Regions from separate parts of the Marinomonas sp. A3A genome, predicted to be linked through region 1. Evidence: predicted binding sites of a transcription regulator. Region 1 holds the regulator's gene; each other region holds the start of a gene.

Evidence for each region. Region 1 encodes LexA, which represses DNA repair genes until DNA is damaged. Its sites were predicted from a motif close to TACTGTNTANNTANACAGTA; they were not measured.
Region 2: a site for LexA is predicted at 1,221-1,240, ahead of dinB (DNA polymerase IV). Genes of this name have one in related genera too.
Region 3: a site for LexA is predicted at 4,769-4,788, ahead of uvrA (excinuclease ABC subunit UvrA). Genes of this name have one in related genera too.
Region 4: a site for LexA is predicted at 2,566-2,585, ahead of CYL31_RS20880 (YebG family protein). Genes of this name have one in related genera too.

The regions. Positions count from the first base shown of each region.
Region 1 is NZ_CP025532.1:2,174,103-2,180,133, reverse strand. It holds gene CYL31_RS10065 (protein adenylyltransferase SelO) at 1-19, opposite strand, end outside; gene CYL31_RS10060 (DEAD/DEAH box helicase) at 48-1,406, opposite strand; gene dinG (ATP-dependent DNA helicase DinG) at 1,582-3,705, opposite strand; gene lexA (transcriptional repressor LexA) at 3,775-4,398, shown strand; gene CYL31_RS10045 (hypothetical protein) at 4,503-4,769, opposite strand; gene CYL31_RS10040 (DUF6586 family protein) at 4,772-5,242, opposite strand; gene topA (type I DNA topoisomerase) at 5,239-6,031, opposite strand, start outside.
Region 2 is NZ_CP025532.1:3,782,459-3,788,489, forward strand. It holds gene CYL31_RS17785 (hypothetical protein) at 1-74, opposite strand, end outside; gene dinB (DNA polymerase IV) at 145-1,203, opposite strand; gene CYL31_RS17795 (LPP20 family lipoprotein) at 1,599-2,225, shown strand; gene CYL31_RS17800 (flagellar assembly protein FlgT) at 2,229-3,422, shown strand; gene CYL31_RS17805 (cell division protein ZapB) at 3,480-3,710, shown strand; gene CYL31_RS17810 (hypothetical protein) at 3,707-4,180, shown strand; gene CYL31_RS17815 (ProQ/FINO family protein) at 4,367-5,317, shown strand; tRNA gene CYL31_RS17820 (tRNA-Tyr) at 5,369-5,452, shown strand.
Region 3 is NZ_CP025532.1:4,297,132-4,303,162, forward strand. It holds gene CYL31_RS20075 (insulinase family protein) at 1-1,636, opposite strand, end outside; gene smrA (DNA endonuclease SmrA) at 1,805-2,386, opposite strand; gene ssb (single-stranded DNA-binding protein) at 2,513-3,286, opposite strand; gene CYL31_RS20090 (MFS transporter) at 3,326-4,684, opposite strand; gene uvrA (excinuclease ABC subunit UvrA) at 4,842-6,031, shown strand, end outside.
Region 4 is NZ_CP025532.1:3,663,495-3,669,525, forward strand. It holds gene CYL31_RS17190 (hypothetical protein) at 1-181, opposite strand, end outside; gene CYL31_RS17195 (FKBP-type peptidyl-prolyl cis-trans isomerase) at 428-907, opposite strand; gene CYL31_RS17200 (DUF1439 domain-containing protein) at 1,020-1,610, opposite strand; gene CYL31_RS17205 (mechanosensitive ion channel family protein) at 1,607-2,479, opposite strand; gene CYL31_RS20880 (YebG family protein) at 2,607-3,026, shown strand; gene CYL31_RS17215 (TIGR03643 family protein) at 3,073-3,348, opposite strand; gene CYL31_RS17220 (LysR substrate-binding domain-containing protein) at 3,429-4,319, opposite strand; gene CYL31_RS17225 (amino acid ABC transporter ATP-binding protein) at 4,649-5,386, opposite strand; gene CYL31_RS17230 (amino acid ABC transporter permease) at 5,388-6,031, opposite strand, start outside.

The sequences.
Region 1 (6,031 bases):
AATGGTGTTCTAAATTCATCTTATCTCACTTAAAAATTAAGCGATATTTATAGAGATGTATCAACCATGTACTCACAGCGGATGCTCTCACCAACGACTCTTTCGATTTCAGGAATCATGAAAGCATCGTCTTCACTGGCAAAACTCACAGATTTACCCGTTTCACCACCACGACCAGTACGGCCGATACGATGCACATAATCTTCTGGGTCTTCAGGTAACGAATAGTTTACAACTAATTCAACGTTGTCTACGTGTATACCACGTCCAGCAACGTCCGTTGCCACAAGAACTTGGATAATACCTTCTTTGAAGTTTGCCAAGGTTTTCACACGTTTATCTTGCGCAACTTCGCCAGACAATATCGCACAATTAATATTAGCTTTGCGTAAACGCTCATAAAGATCACGAGTTTCATCACGGCGGTTAGCAAAAATAATAGTGCGTTGGCCGCCATTTTTTTCGATCAACTGTTGCAATACTGGCCATTTCTGATCTGCTTCTACAGTATAAATAACCTGATCAATATTTTGGTTTGTCGCTTCTTTTGGGACAACAGACACTTCTTTAGGGAAGTAAGTCCATTGTTGTGCCAGTGCTTGAATATCTTTCGGAAAAGTCGCACTAAACAACATCGTCTGTCTTATTTCTTTATGCGGAGTCATACGAATAATGCTTTTTACATCTGGAATAAAACCCATAGACAACATGCGGTCAGCTTCATCTAACACCAAGCACTCCACTTTACCCAGTTGCACTTTGCGACTGCGGGCAAAATCTAACAAACGACCCGGTGTGGCAACCAAAATATCAACATTTTCAGTTTCTAATGCGATCTTTTGTTTTTCATAACTCAAGCCGCCAACTAAAGTCACAACATTCAAATGACAGTTCGACGTTAGCTTGACTGCCTCGTCAGCGATTTGTATCGCCAATTCACGAGTTGGTGCGATAATCAGACCACGTGCAAAATTATTCGCTCGTTTTTCTTCAAGAGGATAATCAAGAAAATCACTGATCATCGCAATTAAGAAAGCAGCTGTTTTACCTGTACCGGTTTGAGCCTGACCAATAATGTCATAACCTAATAATGTCATTGGCAAGGTTTCAGCTTGGATTTCACTGCAATATTCAAACCCCATTTCAGCAATAGACTTAATCACTCGATCAGGAAGATTTAAGTCGTGGAAGCGCATCTTGCCTTCAACATCAGCAACAGGAAAATCTTCTATGGACCAAATTTTAGAGTTTGCATTCCCTGCAGGCTTTGTCTCATTACTTACTTGTGTATTAGCTTGAACACTTGCAGGACTATCATCATTATTTCTTGGACGCTTATTTGGGCGACGTGTACGTTTTGGTTTTGCTGTGGTTTCTGATGGTGCTTCTTGAGTTTGGTTTTCCATATTGGAATCTATACGCTTCTATTGTGTTTTGAGGTTAATAATCTTTGCAAGGAGTGTACCTAATTGGTAAAGCTTTATCACCCCTTGCTTACGCTTTGTTGAACCTAGAGAAGGTACGAATAAGACATCTTATCTCAGCATGTGGATAAAAATCTGTTATTTGCACCTTCCAAAGCTACTGATAGTTATACGGCGGCAAGCTATTAATTAACTGCAAACCATAACGTTTAGTCCGCAAGCGCTTGTCCAAAATATGTATTTCACCCGTGTCTTTCTCGCTTCTCAGTAACCGTCCAGTCGCCTGCACTAAGCGTAAAGAGGCATCCGGTATGGTTATCTCCATAAATGGATTACCACCACGCTTCTGAATCCATTCAGCGAGTGTCGCTTCAACGGGATCATCTGGTACCGCAAAAGGAATCTTGGCGATATACACGCAGGTCAAATAATCACCTGGCAAATCCACACCTTCGGCAAAGCTGGCTAAACCTAGCAGCAAACTCCCCTTTCCGTCATCGATACGAGACTTATGCGAATCTAAAATAACTCGTTTAGATTGCTCACCTTGCATCAAGAGTATTTCTTGCAAACCAGCAGACACAGACTGAGCCACTTCTTCCATCTGACGTCGAGACGAAAACAACACCAAACTGCCCTTTTCCGTATTAACATGCTTATCTAAATAAGCAACAATTTCGGCGGTATGTTGCTCTACTCTATTAGGTTCATTCTCCATATCTGGAACCACTAAAAGACCATTTTCTTGAAAATTAAACGGACTAATAACGCGCAGATATTCGCTCTCGCGAGGCACACCTGAGCGCATATTAAAACGATGAAATTGATTCAACGCCGTCAACGTAGCAGACGTAACAACAGCACCGAAACATTTATCCCACAATTGCTGCTTTAATGTGTTCGCCGCAAGAATAGGAGAACCACCGAGTTCAATATCTTGCTCCATCCCTTGACCAGATAACACCAACCAACGAGCATTAGGAGGGTAGTTCTGATCATCAACGGTAGAATACAAACGCCATAGCCCAATGCATTGTTCTAAACGACCAAGAATGACACCCAAAATTGGTTGCCAAGTTTCCGCTGTTTCAGGTGTCACGCCCATCCCTTCATTTTGCTTAGTCTTTTTACATTCGTCTTGGATGCTTTCAATATTGTTGAATAATTTTTGATAAGACGTTTGCAAACTATAAGACAACTGACGCAGCTCATCTGGAATCTGACCGAATTCAAATCGGTGTTGATTATTTTCTTGGTCCAAGCCCAAGCCCTGAATATAAGGAGCTAAACCTTGCTGTGCGTATTGGATGAAGTTAACAATGCTTTGGATTTGCTGAGGGATTTTTAATAATAACTGCCCCGTTAAACTAACATCGTCTGTTAGCTCTTGCTTCAAATTAACCAGATTTTTTTCCAACTGACGCAACCAAGTAATGCTTTGCTGCAAACGAACTTCATGACGAAAGTGCCCTATCGCTTTATCAGGAAGATGATGACCCTCATCAAAAACATAGATGGTTTCTTTTGGTGGTGTCAGTATTGCACCGCCGCCCAATGACAAATCAGCCAACACCAAATCGTGGTTGGCAACGATCACATCGGCCACTTCAATCTCAGCACGCGCTTTAAAAAATGGACAAGCCGAATAATTAGCACAATTACGATTGGTGCATTGCTGATGATCTGTGGTTAAGCGACGCCAATCTTGATCTCGAACGATGCCAGCCCAATTATCTTTATCACCGTCCCAATCGCCTTTTTGCAAAGCTGCGTCCATTTCTTGATATAGAACCGTATTGATATCATCTGAATGTAGATGTTGCTCAAAAAGCCCAGCAAACATATCGTCCATTGACTGCTCTTCTGAGCTCAGAAACCCCTCAAGATTATTCAAGCATAAATAACGCCCTCGCCCTTTCGCAAGAGTGTATTTAAAAGTCAGCTCTGTATGCTCAAGCAAATCAGGCAATTCTTTATGCAAAATCTGCTCTTGAAGCGCCACAGTTGCAGTAGAAATAATTAATTTGAGACCACGGGCTTTTGCGATAGGAATCGCCGCAAGACAATAAGACAAGGTTTTACCCGTGCCTGTTCCAGCCTCGATAACGGCAACATGCTTCTCTTCAAGGCGCTCACCTTCCGAGCCTTGCTTAATGTTACCCAAGGTTCGAGCGATCGCACCAATCATCTGGCGCTGTCCAGCCCTTGGTTTATGGGACTTCGCATCTAAAGATGCTCGGTATGCAAGTTGAATCTGTTTTTTTAGTTCGTCTGAAAGCATTTATATCATTGAGTATAGTTAGGAATGCTGTATATAATAACAGTAACTGTATAAACAACCAGATAACCTATGATTAAATTAACCAAAAGACAATCTGACGTACTAGAAACCATTCGCGAATTTATTAGTGAAACAGGTTTTCCACCGACTAGAGCAGAAATAGCGCGCCGGCTTGGGTTTAAATCTCCTAACGCCGCCGAAGAGCATCTAAAGGCCTTAAGTAAAAAAGGTGCAATAGAGATGCTGTCTGGCGCATCAAGGGGAATACGCTTAATTGATCGTGCTTCAAATGACGACCCAACAGCGGACCTTGGCTTACCTGTTATCGGCAAAGTCGCTGCAGGTTACCCTATTTTAGCTCAGGAAAACATTGCTTCCCATGTGAACATCCCTGCAAACATGTTCTCTCCACAAGCCGATTACTTCTTGTCTGTCTCGGGAACCAGCATGAAAGACATCGGAATCATGGAAGGAGACCTATTAGCCGTCCATAAAACCACCACAGTGCGCAACGGCCAAATTGTCGTGGCCCGTATTGGTGACGAAGTAACGGTTAAACGCTTCGAGCAAAAAGGCAGTATCGTTCGACTAATTCCAGAGAATGAAGAATTCAACGACATCATTGTCGACCTTGAAAGCGAAGAGTTCGCCATTGAAGGTTTATCTGTTGGTGTGATTCGTCAAGGGCTTTAAGTAAGACCCTCCAAATCCGCACCTTGTAAATAAAAAAGCGAAGCTTAGGCTTCGCTTTTTTATTTCAGTTCATACTTCATTCCATCGACATCATCAAAGATGATTTAGTGCAAAATCTTAGGACGGAAATCTTCGTCATCAATATACTCTGAATCTTCATCAAAAAACGAATCATCTGAATATACAAAATCAATGCCCGCATGGAACATACATTTTGCCAACTCAAAGTAACGGTCTTTTAAATAAGATCGAGTATCATCTGAAATCTGCAATGTTGCTAATGGAACGGTTTCCTCACCATCTTCACTGGCTGGACGCAGCACAATATCGCCATTATCCAGCTCAACAATTTCTAGGTAGGACTCTTTCATATTCAATACTCTGATGACTCTTCTCTAAAACGTAATACCAATTCGACCAACTTGGTCAAATAGAAACTCACAGACGCACCCGCATCACTTCCACGGCCAATCAGATTGTCACTTTGTACCACTGATGACATAGAAGAACGGCATTCAAACTGAACCAAATACGCTTGATTCAACTGAGAACACCAGGAATCTGTTCGCGAAGACAAGTCCGCCAACTCTGCCAATACAGGAATAACAATTTGCTTATCTTCTGACTCAACCAATAACTTAACAACATCCAGCGACCCAGATAACGAATAAGCGGCAGTGACTTCTTTCAGCAAACCATTAAGAGCACTTCTTAACTGAAAAATAGCCGAGCTTTCCAGCCCGACTTTTAACCATGCCTCATCACTGTCTTGACTCTGCTTAATAAAGCGTCTTGCCGTATCGAGTTTTTGATTGGTTAAGCTAGCTAAACTGGCTCCGCTCATTTTTTCTTACCTTCCTCAATCACCCATTTAGAGCCAACATAAAATGCCTTCCAACCTGTTGGCTTGCCTTCTTCTTCCGTCATGACATATTGCTCTTTCGTCTTACGGCTATATCGAATGATGGCTGGGCGACCTTCAGAATCTTTTTTAGGCGCTTTTGCAAAAAAATGATACTTAGGATCTATTTGATCCATGTATGGGAGCAATTCTTCAACCAACGGTGCACGAGTTTCGCGTTTACGTGGAAATTGACTTGCCGCCAAAAACAAACCCGTTGCACCGTCACGAAGCACATAGTGATCTTCTACTTTTTGACAAGCAAGATCGGGCATTGGTACTGGATCCATCTTCGGTGGCGCAGCTTCACCACTCTTCAGTAACTTACGAGTATTTTTACACTCATCGTTAGTACAGCCAAAGTACTTACCAAAACGGCCAGTTTTAAGCTGCATTTCTGATCCACACTTATCGCACTCAAGAGTCGGGCCATCATAGCCTTTAATTTTAAAGACACCAGTTTCTACTTCGTAACCAGAACAAGCCGGATTATTACCACAAACATGAAGTTTACGATGCTCATCCATTAAATAGCTATCCATGGCCGAGCCACAAATTTTGCATCGATGCTTATTAATAAGCGCTTTAGATTCGCCTTCTTCATCATCTACGGCAATCGCTTCATCACCACGAGTCAAGTTGATGGTTGCTTTGCAACGCTCTTTTGGAGGCAAGGCATAACCAGAACAAGACATGAACACACCTGTACTCGCAGTACGGATCTGCATTGGT
Region 2 (6,031 bases), 1.6 Mb from region 1:
AATCGTAACCGATGCGACAAGGGATCAGGCATACTTAGATTTGTATAATCAAACTTACTCTGTTGCTTCAACATAATGAGCACCTCCGTATTATTCGCCCTTAAGTATAGTAAGGCATCACGGAATTGATCAAAATTTACACACTCAAACAAAAGGTAAATTTAATTGGTGAGGCTCTGGTGGAGACAAACGATAACCGACACCAATTAAACGAACTGGGCGTCGAGACCGAGAATAAGCCTGTTGCAGTAGTTGTGAAAACACGTCATCAGATAATTTGGCTTTAATTGGTTGCTCTATTGTTGTCTGCTTAAAGTCGTCAAATTTTACTTTGAGATAATACTTGCTGAGCTGAGATTCGAAGTCTCTTCCCGCCATACGCTTTTTTAGATCGCTCAGCAAGATAGGTAGAACTGCCTGACATTTTTTGAGATCAAGCAAATCTTTTGAAAAAGTATGCTCCACCGAAATACTCTTTCTTTCCCGAGAAACAGTCACTGGACGATCATCAATACCAAGGGCAAATTGAGATAAACGAAATGACATACTTCCGAAACTTTTTTGCAAAACAGAAAAGTCTAACGCCTGTAAATCTGAGCACTTAAACACGCCAAGCGCTGCAAGCTTTTCTTGCGCAACACGGCCAATCCCTGAAATGAATTTCACCGGAACATTCGAAACAAATTCAAACTGCTTTTCTGGCGTGACAACCGTTAAGCCATCAGGCTTATCCCAATCACTTGCCACTTTAGCAATAAACTTATTCGTTGCCACCCCTGCAGAAACTGTAATACCTATCTCTTTAAATATTCTTGAGCGTATTTCTTCTGCAATGCGTGTGGCACTACCTTGAAAATCCGGTGAGTGCGTTACATCAAGATACGCCTCATCCAACGATAGCGGCTCAATAAGATCAGTAAACTCTCGAAAAATAGCGTGCATTTGCTCAGACGCAATTCGGTATTTATTCATGTTTCCAGGTATAACGAGCAAAGCAGGACAAAGGCGCTTTGCTACAGAAGTTGGCATAGCAGAACGAACACCATAAACACGAGCAGCATAGTTAGCAGTGGATAACACACTGCGGCCACTTGCAGGACCGCCAATAGCAATCGGAATATTTCGCAAATTTGGATCATCGCGCATTTCTATCGCAGCATAAAAGCAATCAGCATCTATATGAATAATCTTTCGATTCTGCAATATAACATCCCAAAAATTACTGTACAAAAACACAGTCTACACCATCTCAAAAACACCTTCACCACCTCAATTAGATATGTAAAGTTCCTTCTAGAAAAACGCCACTGAACGTAAAATAATTGAGAAGACTCAAAAATATGCGCTGAAATAACAGTTTTACTATCAAAAACAAAGAAAAAGCGCTTTTTTAAGCGCCCAAACATGGACGCTAGAGAGCAAAATGGTTTACATTTTGTCCATTAGATTAGGTATGTTGAAAAATAAAAGGATTTTTAAGCAAACTATTCACAATAACACCTGCAGTTCTAAGTCGTTCAGTTGAATTCGCACTATGTAAAACACACTTATTTCAACGCAGGACATTAAGGCAAAGATTTCATACAAAGGGCACCAACATGACACTATCACTTCGAATTTTTTTTATAACCATAAGTGCAATGACACTTGCTGGTTGCCAAGGTCTTTACCAACAAAGCGCAGATGGAACGCCTTGTACTACTGTCGCTCCTTGTAACGGCAACGTAATAGGAAACGGCTCGTCAGCCTATGTACAGAATGGTGCCTTAAACGCAAACAACACGATTGCTGTTATCAAGCAAGAACCAATCATTGTTACCGCCACAGGTTACGCAGCAATGATGTCTAATAGACGCTTAACAAAATCTCAAGCCCGCATTATGACTATGCGCAGCTCTATGTTAGATGCTTATAGAAACTTATCAGAACGAGTCTATGGTTTGAAAATTGATGGCTCAAGTTCATTAAGCAACATGGTCATGCAAAACGATGAGTTAAGAACCTATGTTGATGCTTACCTAGTTGGAGCGAAAGTCGTTTCTCAACGTGAACATGAAGACGGCACATTCGAAACGGTTGTTGAAATGGCATTACAAGAGAATTTTCGTCAATGTTTAGGCTCCAACAACATACAATCCGATCCAAATTGTAAAATTCAACCAGGTTATCGCGCCGTGAATGTTCAAAATACAACGCCAACGACCAACTTTTACAGCATTGAATAACAGATGTTACTTTTGAAACGCTTACCAATCATAGCCATCACGCTTTTATTATCAACAGCCAGTTTTGCGAAAAGCATTACCGCTGTCGGTGAAGCCGTTATTTATAATAATGATATTGCTGACGCTCGCTATAGAGCCACTCAACAAGCTATAAAACAAGCCGTTTTAGAATCTGGATCCAGAGTTAATATAAAAGATGAACTCTATAATGGTGAACTCGAATCTAATTTAGAAATACGTAGTTCAGGCTATGTACAAAAAGCTAGAATTCTTTCTGAGGAGCAAAACGGAGACTTCCTCACTATTGTAGCTCGCGTAGATGTCACGCCAGATTCACAGTGCAGCACAGGGCCAACAAGCTACTACAAGAAAACAGTTGGTGTGACAGGATTTGAATTACAAGTTCCTCAACAAGCAAGATTGGGAGAGCTCAGTAATATTTCCAGAGAGCTTCCAAAAGATTTAGCTGATGAAATAAACAAACAAGGCTACTTAAGAGCCTTAACAGCAACTAACATTGCAATTTATCCTGACCTCATAAACGCACCATCCTCTACCAATTATGACGGCTCCCTGACAAATGTCACAAGAATCAGTGAACAACTAGGCGTTCAATATATTGTCAGCGGCGTTATTAGAGACATCGGGGAGCTATACCTAAGGCATCCAGATGATAAGAAAGCCAAAGACCTATTAGATGAAAACATTGATAAAGAAAGAAACTTTGTGGTCGATATCTATATTTATGATGGCTTCAGTGGCGCCTTATTGTTCGAACATAGATACAATGAAGTAGGTAATTGGGATATATCAGATCACGCAAGGATAGGTTTTGGTAGTGCAAAATTTTGGACAGTACATTATGGTAAAGTTGTTCAGCAGGCACTCAAAGAAAGCGCATTAGATACTAGTGAACAACTGCGTTGCCAACCCTTCATAGCAAATATTTTTCGCACAGAAGGCAATAGAATACATATAGCAGCAGGATCATTAGCCGGAATTAAACAAGGAGATAAATTCAACGTTTATCGACGTTACGAGGTTTTCAATCAGCTGCAATCTGCTCAAACTCAGCTGAATAATGCAAACATCAGTGTTACAATAAAACAGGTGCAACCTAACTTTTCAGTTGGAGAGCTCGTTGTTGACTCTCATATATTAAACGTGCAACAACAGGATGTCGTGATTGCCTGGTAATTTTATACAACTACGCCCATACACAAACGGCGATTTTTATTTTTTAGGACAGATACAATGAATAACGAACTACTACACCACCTAGAACAACGTATTAACGAAGCAGTAGAAGAAATGGGCTCATTACGTAAACGTATAGCCGAATTAGAAATGCAAAACTACGAGCTTAGCGAAGAAAAAAGTGAAATCCAAAACACACTAACTCAAACCAAAGAGCAACAGTCAAATTGGGAATCATCTCTTTCCCAAATGCTAAATCGCTTAAATCAAATGGACGACAAACAATGAAATCGATTCTACTTGCAGCTTTAGTTCTAGTGAGTGCCAACGCATCAGCAGAAGGTCAAATTGCGAGTTTGGTAAGTTTTTCATCAACAGCGGCGCGACCAACAACCCCTGAAGGAGAGACAAATGTCACCTCCATTATAGATGCATCAATGGAGTACACTCTGCCAGAAAATATTTCTTTTTATGGTGGTTTGTCATTTGTCACAGGCGAAGAATTCGAGAATTCCATCTCTTTAGGATCTCGTTATTATAGCGCAACACCCGCACTTCAAATTTTGCCTGGCATCCCAATGTGGTCATTTATAGGAGGTGGCGTGTCATTTCTTGACAGTACCGTCTATTATCCAGAAGCAGGTTTTCGTATTGGGATATCAGATGTATCACGATTAGATATATTCGTAAGAGTACTAAACAGCAGCGGTGACACCTACGACAGACACGTCATGGTTGGCGCAGGACTTACTTTCTGAGTAAGATGAAATTATTACCCATTTTCATTGCTAGTTTTTTAATAACAATGACTTACGTTTGGTGGCAGAAAGGTAGCAATATTTCCATTACCCTACCAAACGAGGATCAGCGAAAAGAAATGATTGGCACAAGCAATACACCAAGTATTCCGCTGACTCCAATAAAAAATTGAGCCTTGTGTCTTTATGGAACAACTTATCGCTAAACTCGAAGCAAGGATTAACTGGCTAACCAAGCAGTTAGAAAGTGCCAACGAGGAAATACAAAGATTAAAAGAAAAGAACGATCCTTCCATTGAGTACAGCGCCTCAATGGATCTATTGCAACATATGGCAGATCGCTCAACTGAAGACCAATTGCAGCTTTATATTGAAGACTCTCTTGACCTTTTAAATGACGCATCTACCTCTGAGAAAGTAATAAAATCAAACGCGGTTGAATATCAACTCAACTTTGATTTATTACACGAGCATGCTGAAAGCAGCACCACAACCACGACAACAGAACAGATTGATTACATGACCACACAACAACCTGAGCTTAACGGCTTGCAAGAAGACGACAAACTAGTCGATACCGACATTAGCGTACCAGAAGCAAGTGACAGCACCACAGAGACAGCGACTCTGACGCCTGAACAAAAAAAGCGTCAAAAGAATCAGAAAAATAATCGCCGTCTGATCAAAATGCTTGAAGACCGTTATCCCAAAGCGTTTGACTGGAATCAACCTAAGCCTCTAAAGGTCGGTATAGACAAAGACATGGTGCTGGACGATGACTTCAATGCCAGCAAGCAAAAACGCGCCCTAGCCGCTTATACGCGCTCAGACAGATACAAGAAATGCCTATTGTCTGGTCAGCCACGTATAGACCTAGAAGGCGTCGCTGTTAATAACGAGCCAGCTTTACCTGAATCAATGATTCCTAAAAAAGCAAAAACAGCAACCAATAATAGACCAGCGAAAGAAAGACCTTCACTGCCCGCTCGCAGCAAACCAAAAACACAAGCCAAAAACAAAGCAAACTCAAAACCTAAACCAGCTCAAAACGCACCTAAACAAGAAGATATTTATGACAACCTATCTCCTGAAGAGCGTATGAAAGCGAAATTAGCACTATTGTTAAATAAATCTTAAAAAACTGTTTACATAGTAAGGCGCGATGTATATTATACGTCGCGCTGCTGTGGAGGGGTTCCCGAGTGGCCAAAGGGAGCAGATTGTAAATCTGCCACGAAAGTTTCGGTGGTTCGAATCCACCTCCCTCCACCATTAGCAGTTTCTACCTAAGATTCAATATCTTACATCCTGCAATATAAAAATCGTCTTACAAAACTCCACCCATCCGCTTTATCAAAAACAAAACACCACCTTATTAACAATTTTATCCACAAGAAAAATCACTTAAGAACCAACACACCTCCACCTATACAAGCTTCGTACCAATACACACAAAACACATCACCCAAAATCAGAGCAACAACCCTCCATTAACCACAACACATCCAAAACTACCAATATAATCAACCACAACACCACTATCAAAAACTACCCCAAAAGCCCCCACATACAGCACAAGACAGAAACACAACACCCCTTGAGCGGAAAACTTATACACATAAAAAACACCCACACTCCACACCTAGCGACACACACCCAAGAGATAAACACGATAGACGATAGACGATAGACGATAGACGATAGACGATAGACGATAGACGATAGACGATAGACGATAGACGATAGACGATAGACGATAGACGATAGACGATAGACGATAGACGATAGACGATAGACGATAGACGATAGACGATAGACGATAGACGATAGACGATAGACGATAGACGATAG
Region 3 (6,031 bases), 2.1 Mb from region 1:
AAGTAATCGGTAAATCACCTGCCACTTTTTCATTCTCATATTCAGGCAAGCGCGCAGGCACATCTTCTAAGCCAACTTTCGGAAGAATGCTCATGTCGTCAACTTGCGATTGACGCGCCTTCAATGCTGCACTGCGAGTGATAATCTGCTGTTTTTCAACATCAGACAAAGTAGCTTTAATCTGACTCAAGCGGTCTTTCTCTGCCTGATTTCGACGAGCTTCAAGAGCATCATCAGGGCTCAATGTTAACGTTACTCGGTGCGCATTTGTCAGCAGCAAGTTTTTAATCAAGTTCGGAATATATTGCTGATCTTGAACTTTCTCACGCATTGCATTGATAACAGGATCAAGATCAAGCTGAGCAATGACATCCCCCGCATGAACCGCAGTCGATAAACCCGCTAAAATTAGTTGCAAACCATAAGGATAGCTGCCACCGCCAACTTCACGCTGGCTCAATTCCAATTGATGCAACATGGCATCAACCATGTCTTGTGGAACGCCTTTTTCAGCAATGCTTTCTAAAGTAGACAAAACTAACGCTTCAACTTTCGGTGCGTCTTCTCGTTTTACACCTTCCAATCCACACATGAAGCTCATTTCTTTATTGCTGTCTTCAAGGCCGCACATTGGTGAAGGCGCGCGACCAAGGTCGCTGTTTTCTAATACTCGTAACAAAGGCGATGCGCTGTTATCTAGCAAAACGCTAGACAGCAATTGTGCTTCGAACTGTTGATTTAGGTCAGTACTTTCACCTAACAACCAACCAACAACCACATGACTGCCATCTTCTTTCACTTCATCTGCCGCGTAGCCTTCTTCCACTCGTACTGGCGAGAAATAACGCTTCGCATTCGGCACACTGACTTGCTCTTCTAGGCGCTCAAAACGGCTCAGCACTTTCTCTTCGAATTCAGCTTGTAGTGTTTCAGCTGGAATATCGCCAAATGTCATGAATACCGCATTGGAAGGATGGTAATGCGTGCGATAAAAAGCCAATAAATCTTGGTAAGATAAATCTGGGATATCCGTTGGCTCGCCACCAGAATTGAAATGATAGGTATTATTCGGAAACAAGTACTTGGTTAGCGTTTGCCACAAAACAGACGTGGTTGAGCTCATCGCGCCTTTCATCTCATTGAACACAACGCCTTTGAAAGTCAATTCTGACTCGGCATTGTCTGGCTCAGCGAACTCTAAGCGATGACCTTCCTGAGAAAAGTCTAATTCATCAAGACGCGAGAAAAACACCGCATCCAAATACACGCCTAAAAGGTTATGAAAGTCTTTTTTATTCTTACTGGCAAACGGATAAGCCGTCCAATCAGAAGACGTAAACGCGTTCATAAAGGTGTTCAACGAACGTCGAATCATCATGAAGAAAGGGTCACGCACAGGAAAGCGTTCGGAACCACACAATACTGTGTGTTCAAGAATATGCGCGACACCACATGAATCCGTCGGAACGGTTTTTAAGCCAACTAAGAATACATTTTCGTCATTCTCAGACGCGATATGAAAATGTTTAGCACCTGTGACTGTGTGCTCAAACTCTTGAACGGTAACATTCAGAGCATCAATAAACTCACTGCGAAGAAACGTAAACGCAGGATGGTGCGCGGTGCTATTTGCCATTCTCTACCTCGATAAAATTAGAATACGATAATTACAATGTTTTGGGGCAGTTTGGATACATTCAAGACAACATAAGTCCAAGACAGCAAAGTGGCGAGATTATAGCAAAAACATAGCTTTTACTGCACGAACTAACGTGAATACTCCCACCTAAGACAAAACAGAACATTAACGCTTTTGATGCTTTTCCCAATCATCCAAGCGTGCTTTTTCCGTCTTTTTAAACAATACATACACAGCCCCCAAACCACCATGATGCCGTTGTGCACTATGGAACGCCATGACAGCATCAAGCTCTCTCAGCCATTTATTAATATGGCTTTTAATCATAGCTCGACTATCAGGATCTGGGGTGCGATCACCTTTTCCATGCACTATGATTGCGACTCGAATATCGTTACGCATGCAATCATCAGCAAATTGATACACCTGCTCCCGCGCTTGAAGCACGGTATGACGGTGCAAATCTAAACGCGCCTCTATGCCATACTTACCTTGCCTAAGACGCTTAAACACACCGTCCTGTACGCCAGAGCGTTTATATTCAAGCACATCATTGGGCTCAACTTTTTCAACATAGTCTTGCGACAAATGATTTCTGTCCGCCTCTTTAGCGATCAACGCCGCCTTTTGGCGAGCTGAAAAGTCGACCTGAGGACCCTTCTTGCCCAGATACACTTCGCTTTTTTTAAGTGGCTTAATACCCGCCACCTCTTGAGCGAACAAAGACGTTTCATCTTCGTCGTTCACGGCCTAAATCCTCTTTGATTTACTCATATTATTTAGCACACCACTATAGAACAATAAAGGCCCCTAAACAGGAGCCTTTATTACTTCAACACCAGTGCATCAAAGGATTACTAACTTATACGTAAGCTAGAACGGGATATCGTCGTCGAAATCATCAAAGTTTGGCGCTTGTTGAGGCTTTGGCTGTTGCGCTGGTTGCTGTGGCGCGCGCTGCTGTGGTGCTGCTTGAGCCGGAGCTTGCTGTGGCGCGCGCTGCTGTGGTGCTGCTTGAGCCGGAGCTTGCTGTGGTGCGTTACCCCAGCTGCCAAATGACTGAGGCTGAGCCGCTTGCGGTGCAGCCTGATGCGCTGGTTGTGCTGGCGCTTGGTAGCCGCCTTGAGGCTGATTAAAGCCACCACTTTGAGGTGCATGCTGCTGTGGAGCTTGTTGCGCAGGCGCTTGACCGTATCCACCTTGTTGAGGAGCAGCTGACTGTTGCGGCGCACTGCCATAGCCACCGCCTTGACCACCTTGCATTGAGTCGTAACCACCACCTTGTTGCCCTGCGTTATCGCCACGGCCATCCAGCAATTGCATTTCGTTCGCCACAATTTCAGTTGTGTAGCGTTTAATACCATCTTTTTCCCACTCACGAGTACGCAATGAACCTTCTACGTATACTTTAGAGCCTTTCTTAATAAAGTCGCCTGCGATTTGACCAAGACGGAAATTACCACGATCCATAAAAGCCACACGGTGCCATTCCGTACGCTCTTGCATTTGACCAGTTTGCTTGTCACGCCAGCTTTCTGTTGTTGCCAAGTTAACGTTTGCAACCGCTGCGCCAGATGGCATGAAACGCACTTCGGCATCGTTGCCTGCGTTACCTATCAAAATTACTTTGTTTATTCCACGTGCCATGACGTTCTTCTCCAACTAAAAGATAGAATAGTGTTTTACTTAAAGACGCACTTGCGGTGCCAGACGCACCAGAGCATCTTTGTCTAATATTTTTTTATCGACTTTCAGATAAGCGGTTTGCTCATCTTTAAAAATTTGCATACCTTCCACTCCTTGGATTTGCGCAAGTTGATCCGCCAACTTCGTTACTTCTTCATCTGTCATATTGGGCAGGCTAAACGCCAGACTACTTAACTGACGAGGTGCAGGCTGGATGGCACAAACAAGTGACCAAGCCAAAAACACCACGCCGACAACCCAAAAGACGCCACTGTTTGAATGATGTTGAAGCAGCCAACCGCCACCAACGCCACCCAAAAATGATCCCATAAATTGATGGGTAGAAAACACGCCCATCGCTGTGCCGCGATAACCAACTGGCGCTAACTTGCTAATAAGAGATGGCAACACAGCTTCCAGTGAGTTAAAGCCTACAAAATAAACCCATAACAACACCCCAAACACCCAAAGGTAAGGAGCCCATTGCAGCAATATCGAGCTTAAACCCAACAAAATCATTACGGCGATTAACACACCTTTTGTCTTGCCTTTTGATTCGGCAATAATCACCAATGGTAGCATACCTGCGAAGGCAAAACCCATGATAGCTAAGTAAAGCCAGCTATGCTCTGACAAGGGTAAATCAAATTGTTGAATCAACAAATTTGGCACAGTGACAAACAGCGCCGTTAGGCTTGCATGCAACAACAAAACACTCACATTCAGGAACCGTAGTTTCGAGTCTTTCAGCACCAAACCAAGAGCCTTAAGGCTCGGAGTCGTGTCACGTTTAAAGGTGTGCTGGACAATATTCGGCACAGCAAAAATGATCAAGAGTATGCCCAGTAAAGATAATGCAAAGGACAAATAAAACAGCCCAGAAAGTCCGACCAAGGCAAAAATCCAAGGCCCTAATACCAAAGACAACATAAACGAGGCGCCGATACTAATACCGACAATCGCCATGGCTTTGGTACGGTTTTGCTCTCTTGTTACATCACTCAATAACGCCATTAAAGTACTGGCAATAGCGCCCGCGCCCTGAACCGCTCGCCCAACAATCAATGTATTGATATTGCTCGCATTAGCACAGATCAAACTCCCTACAGCAAACAGCAACAGCCCGATAATAATGACACGTTTACGGCCGATTTTATCCGACCACATCCCCATCGGAATCTGCAAACTCGCTTGAGTCAGGCCATAGATACCGATCGCGGTGCCGATTAAAGCTGCATCCGCTCCAGTTAGCCCATCAGCTGCAACACTAATGACGGGCATAATTAGGAATAAACCTAACATTCGGAATAAATAGATCAGTGCTAAAGCAAGAACTGAACGTCGTTCAAGTAGATCCATAAGGAGGTTTCAACCGTTTAACTAGGTGGTTAAGAAAAAAGATTGTCAATTTTACAAAAAATACCGTTGAAGCTCCATTTCAACTACTGTAAAAATAGACAGTTATTTAATTTACTGACAGATTTCTTTCTGTTGATCGACTTCACATTGGAGACTCATGGATACCATTACCATACGCGGGGCCCGCACACACAATTTAAAAAATGTGGACCTAGACATCCCAAGAGACAAACTTGTGGTGATTACTGGCCTATCCGGCTCAGGTAAATCCTCTCTCGCTTTCGATACTTTGTACGCAGAAGGACAACGTCGCTATGTAGAATCCCTTTCGACATACGCTCGACAGTTTTTGTCCATGATGGAGAAACCAGATATAGACCACATCGAAGGTCTTTCACCTGCTATCTCTATCGAGCAGAAATCAACCTCTCATAACCCACGATCAACAGTCGGTACAATAACAGAAATCTACGATTATCTACGATTGTTATTTGCCCGTGCAGGACAACCACGCTGCCCAGATCATGGTGAGCCGCTAGAGGCGCAAACCATATCACAAATGGTTGATAAAGTTATATCGCTACCAGAAGAAACTAAGATGATGCTACTTGCACCGATCGTCAAGGATCGAAAAGGTGAGCACTTACACACTATCAGCGATCTACTTTCAAAAGGCTTTATTCGCGCGCGAATCAATGGCATCGTCGTCGACTTAGATGATGCGCCAGCATTAGAGAAAAACAAGAAACACACAATCGAAGTGGTTATTGACCGTTTCAAAGTTCGCTCCGATCTACAACTTCGTTTGGCAGAATCCTTTGAAACTTGTCTTGGCTTATCTGACGGTATCGCCAAAGTCATCAATATGGATGATGACCAAGAAGAATATATTTTCTCTAGTAAATTTGCCTGTCCAGTTTGTGGTTACAGCTTAACGGAATTAGAACCTCGTCTATTCTCATTTAACAACCCAAATGGTGCCTGCCAGACATGCGATGGATTAGGCACTCATCAAATGTTTGATCCAGATCGAATCATTCAAGATGAAACACTAACGCTTGCTGAAGGTGCGATCCGAGGCTGGGGCCGACGTAGTATTTTTTACTACCAGCAACTTAGCGCCTTAGCGAAACACTATGGATTCGACATAGAGTCGAAATACAAAGATATACCGAGCGATTTCAAGAAACGCATTTTACAAGGCTCAGGTAAAGACAAAATAGATTTCATCTACATCAATGAACGTGGCGACAAAATGACACGCTCTCATTCATTTGAAGGTGTCATCCCAAATTTGCAACGTCGCTATCACGAAACAGAATCTGATAGTGTGCGTGATGACCTTTC
Region 4 (6,031 bases), 1.5 Mb from region 1:
CCGTATCCAGCAACACATTAAACACTCTTTGATGCAGCAAAGTTGCATCGGTAATGTTCAATCGCTCAGCGTACTCTTCTGTTAAGTTCAAATAATGATAGAGCACTTCTGGGGAATCTGCACACTGCCCGCCCTGAATGGTCTGCTCGAGTACTGAAAATGGCACTAAATAATGACTCATCGCTTTGCCCTCTGAAAATCTAACAACATAAATGATAACTATTATCAATAATGTGCATGAAGGCGAGACCTGTCAAGTAGTTGATAACGATTCTTATTAAATTTAACTATTTGCTGCGATTACTTGATTCAAATCAGTCGTTTCCTCACAACTCAAAAAATAAAAGGATAAAACGCAAAAGCCCCTGCTATGTCATCCATAACAGGGGCTTTCTTTGTAAACAACAATACTTAAAGAGCTTTGCTCTTAGTGATGATGACCACCAACACCGTGCGCATGACCATGAGCAATTTCATCATTCGTCGCTTCACGAGAGTCAACGATTTGAATGTTGAAAGTCAGGTCTTTACCAGACAATGGGTGATTCAAATCAACCGTGGCGTGCTTCAAACCTACTTTCACGACGGTTACCTGACGCATACCTTTGTCGGTTTGCACCATAGCAACCATGCCAGCTTTCCAGCGTTTCGCGCCTTGTAGATGTTTGACTGGTACTTGTTGCTGACGATCTTCATGACGCTCACCATAGGCATCAGCGCAAGCAACGGTAACTTCAAACTCGTCACCGACTTCTTTTCCTTCCATTGCTTTTTCAAGCCCTGGAATAACATTACCGTGGCCATGTAAATACGCCGCTGGATCTTTACCCGCAGAAGTTTCGATCAACTCTTCGCCATGACGCAAAGTATAGTGAAATTGAACGACTTGATTGTCTGCAATCGACATGCTGTTTCCTCATTTTTAATTCAATAATTAAGCGCTAAGGCTTAGTCTATCGGGTTCTGTAGTATTGGGGCATTATAGTGACTATGTAGAAACTTACCTAGACCCGTCTTACCTAAAAAATAGAAAGCTCTAAGAAATCTTCTTTAATAATGATGTCTTTCACCAAGGACGCGGCGGTTTTTTCAAATGGAGAATGGTTTAGTACGTAGACTGGATGTTCATCAAAATACTGCACCAGCGCCTTTTCAAAATCATCATGTAAGGATCCTAAAGTAGATCGCAGCATTTTGTCGTTAAAGCTTGAACCTTCTACCTCAATTTGGGTGATTTTTGGCGCGACCAAATACAAGCGATCTTCTTCGATTCTCACACCAGATTCAAAAGAAGGGTTCACATTTGTAGTCAGTGAAAAAGTCTGACCAAATGCAGTTAAAGTACCGGTCATTTTACTCATAAGATCAACAAGTACCAGACCACCATCGCGCTCGGTAAAATCGATCTGTGCAGATGTTACCAAAAGGTCCAGATTGAGGGTATTACTGTCTAAAGTCAGCTGAATATGATTTTCCTGTGGCTGAGCTAATTGCTTAGCAACTTCTTTATTTACATCATCTTCGCTGACACGGAAGCTATTACAACCGACCAAAAGCACTGAAGTTGATATCAGCATAAGAGTTGCAATAGTACGAGTAAATCGCATCATTCTTCCTGTACTCCGTTAGCATTCATGTCGCGTTTTTCATACCAGAATCTCATAAAATCTTCGGTGACTTTTTGCTCTATTTCAACCGCTTCATCGGTTGGGCAGAACAATGAAATAGTAAAAACGTTATAGCCTTCAACCGTTGTTGTAATTCGAACTCGCGGCTCGGGGCCTGAAATCTTGATGTCCAAACGTTTCTCAATGAGGCTGTTATAACGAATAGCCACATCGTGAAAATGCTCGCTGTATTGGCGAATTTTATCGAGAATCTGTTCTTTTATCGTAAACAAGTTCACATCATCCGCATGACGAGAAATAGAAAACGTATGCGTCACATAACGGCGCATGTAGTTTAAATTTTGCACTGTATGCTGCAATAAAACACTATTCGGGACAACCGTTGTCCGGCCTGTATAAGTATAACTTGCTCCTTTCAAGTCGACTTCAAATAAGGTTGTCGATAGCCAGTCACTGTCGGTCACTTCACCTTCATAATTAGCGATACGTATCCAGTCACCAACTTGATACGGCCGTGTACTAGCGCGATAAAACGCACCAACGATACAGGCGATAAATTCTTTCGTTGCGATAACCAATGCCACCATGAAGGCGGCGATTGAGATAGCAATATTTTGCAATTCAGATGACCAAATTAGAACCAGACCAACCACCAAAAACAGGTTAAATATATTGTCGACGGTATTAATTCTTTGACGTTTCTTATCGTGTTCAATCTTTTGATGGAGTCGAATAGCGCGCTTAGTGTAACGTCGAACAATGTAAGACAATAAAATCCAAGCGACTGTTAAAACAATCTCAACGTGATCCATCAGAATGGAAAAGTCTAATTGGGAAAAATCAACAGGCATAAAAAGTGTTTCCTTTATTGAGCAGGCTACTTTAACAATCATTGTTAGGATCAACAAATAAAAGCGCTAGACAAACAACGAAAAATAACTGTATATTTATACAGTATTATTTTTCACGAGGTGGATTATGCCTGTAATTATCAAATATGTTGTAGAACGCGATGGAATCGAAAAAATGACGTTTACTTCAAAAGCGGAAGCCGATGCGTACGACAAATTGTTGGATACTGCTGAAGCGCTATATGAGATTTTGGATCAAAGCGAACTAGCTGGAGATCACAGTCAAAAAGAAGCGCTTTCCATGTATCTTGCACAGAACAAAGACTCTATTTTAGACGTCTTTAGTAACAAAAAGAAAAGCCCTCAGAAAACTAAAAAAGCAAACAAGGCTGCCAGCGCACAGCTTGATCTAGCAGAAACTGCGCCTAAAAAAACGCTTGAAGACCTAGTGATAGAACCAGATGAAGATGTGGTATATAACGAAGATGAAAGCAACGTAGTGTTTGATGACGAACTAGTCGATTTTCGTGAAAGTGATGCCGCGTAATGCAGCATCACTTTCATTACTCCGAAGCTAATAATGGCTCAAATAATTAGTAACCTTTGTTAGCGCGGATTTTATACTGCGTTTTACAGTAACCACGAGAAACATCAGGATTGCGCAGCGCCAAATGTTTACTTGCACGCCCAGATACTCTAGCCCGCCAATTTTTAAAGGCTTTAGATTTTAGATTGCTGCGCATTAACAAAATAACATCAGGCTCTGAAAGACCATAAAGAGTTTGAATGGCTTCAAATGGCGTGCGATCTTCCCAAGCCATTTCGATAATTCGTGACTTATCTGGAGTCAAAATATAGTCTGGAGTCAAAATATGCCCTTAAGTAATAACCATGATATGCATTATACGAAAGGCCTCAATCAACAGATCACCTATTTTCAATAAGACACTTATTTAGACATATGAGTCTGTCTAACCAACCAATCGAAAAACACAGCCGCAGCACCATGTAATTCAGCACCAGATCGTCGCACTAAATAAAACGATTCACTGGCTTCAATGCCTTGTCCAAACGGCGCGACTAGTTTTCCCTCATTCAACATGTCTTCAACCATAGAAGAACGCGCCAAGGCCACACCTTGCCCAAGTTCTGCCATGCGCAATGTAGAAACAAGCGTATCGAATTGCATGCCCACTGACGAATCAACAATGTCCACACCCATTATATTCAGCCAATAGCCCCACCCCTCTTCGTAACCGATAACATGCAGAAGCGAATGATTCGCTAAATCCGCTGGCTCCAACAAAGGTGATCGCGCCATCAATTCAGGTGAACAAACAGGCACCAAGCGATCCCAAGTCAGTCGCTGCGAGATCAATCCTGTCCATTCGCCATGTCCCCAGCGAATTTCCATATCATCTTCATCGTCTAATGCTTGTACCCAAATATTGCTCACGTAGCGAATATCGTATTGAGGATAAGTCACACTAAAATCAGCCAATTTGGGCGCTAACCAGTGAGAAAAGAACGACAAGCTCCCGCAAATTTTGATGGTTTGTTTATCATGTTGGGTAAAGATCTCGTTCGTGCCGACAGCTAAACGAGAAATAGCGTCCTTTACCACGGGAAAGTAAGAACGCCCTTCTTCCGTTAAACTCAAACCACGTGGCAAACGTTTAAATAACGACACCCCCAAATGGCTTTCTAACAAACGAATCTGCTGACTCACTGCTCCTTGGGTCAAGCACAACTCTTCAGCAGCATGAGTGAAATTAAGACATCGAGCCGATACTTCAAAGGTATGCAGCCAATTTAATGGAGGAAGGGATTTCTTATTCATGATGAATATCCAAACAAGGAGAGAATCTTGACCAACAATTGTGGCCAAGATTTGTCATCAATACTAGGGAAGGTGCGAATAAGTCTACTAAGACTCAGTCTTTCAGAGAAATCGTCAAATAAGGCGCGACTCTGAAGGAATGTAGGTACCTTTCAAAGAGTCGCAACAACATGTGGCGTTTTCTCTGAAAGACCCGCAGGGCATGCTCTAAAAGCCTGTATTCTTTGTTGAGCACCTCGAAAATAGAACCACTATTCCCATTCGGCACTCGCCTCGAAAAACAGGCTTTTATCCACATGCTGAGACAAGAGGACTTGTTCGTACCTTCCCTAGAGGACTTGCCCAAGGAAACGCTGTAGACGTGGGTTATCAGAACTAAAGAAGCGCTCAGGGCTTTCTTCGAACACTAACTCGCCCTCTTCCATGAACACTACGCGATCTGCCACTTCACGAGCGAAGCCCATTTCATGCGTTACCACGACCATAGTCATGCCATCGCTGGCGAGGCTTTTCATAACGTCTAACACTTCCCCAACCATTTCTGGATCAAGCGCACTGGTTGGTTCATCAAACAGCATAATCTTAGGGTGCATGGCTAATGCTCTTGCTATTGCCACACGCTGCTGCTGACCACCAGACAAGTGCGACGGGTAGTTATTCATGCGTTCAGCTAGGCCTACTTTTTTAAGCAACTCACGGCCTTCTTGTTCCGCGACTGTACGAGGCTTTTTCTTCACTTTAATCGGTGATAAAGCTACGTTACCAAGCGCGGTTTTGTGCGGAAAAAGATTAAAGGACTGGAACACCATGCCCACTTCTTCACGTACTTTATTGATATTGGTTTTCCTGTCTGTCAGGCTCACTTCGTCAATATGAATCGTGCCATCAGAAATGGTTTCCAACTGATTCAAGGTACGTAAAAACGTCGACTTACCTGAGCCGCTTGGCCCAATAATCACCACCACTTCACCACGATTAATATCGAGAGAAACGTTTTTTAAAGCATGACAGCCATTCGGGTAAATCTTTTCAATATTACGAGCTTGAATGATGCTCTTATCGGTCATATTAGTCACTGGCAGATAACCTCTTTTCAAGACGCTGAATGGCCCAAGACAAAGCGCCGGTTAACACTAAATACATAAGAGCCACGGCGAACCACACTTCAAATGGCGCAAAAGTAGAACTCACCACTTCTCGGCCAGCCTTAGTTAAATCGGTAATGGAAATAACCGACACCAAAGACGAATCTTTAATCAAATTAATAAACTGTCCCGCCATTGGCGGTAGCGTACGCTTAAACGCCTGAGGCAAAATCACATTAACCATGGCCTGAACGTAATTCATTCCTAAGCTGCGCGCTGCTTCCATTTGCCCTGGGCTAATTGACTGAATACCAGAGCGCACTATTTCTGCAATGTAGGCGCCAGTAAACACAGACAAGGCCGCCACACCGGCAGTAAAACGATCTAGATCTAACACGGTGCCAATAAAAAAGTAGAAGATAAAAATCTGAACTAGTAAGGGCGTACCACGAATAAGTTCGATATAAGTAACGGACAAATAACGTAGTGCCGGATTAGTCGATATTCGAGCCAAGCCAGCGAATAAACCGATAACCACAGCAAAAACCAAAGACACCACAGACAACTGCAATGTCATCACCAGCCCCCACGTAAGCGGGCCAATATTCCAGTTTTCTACCTCAACAA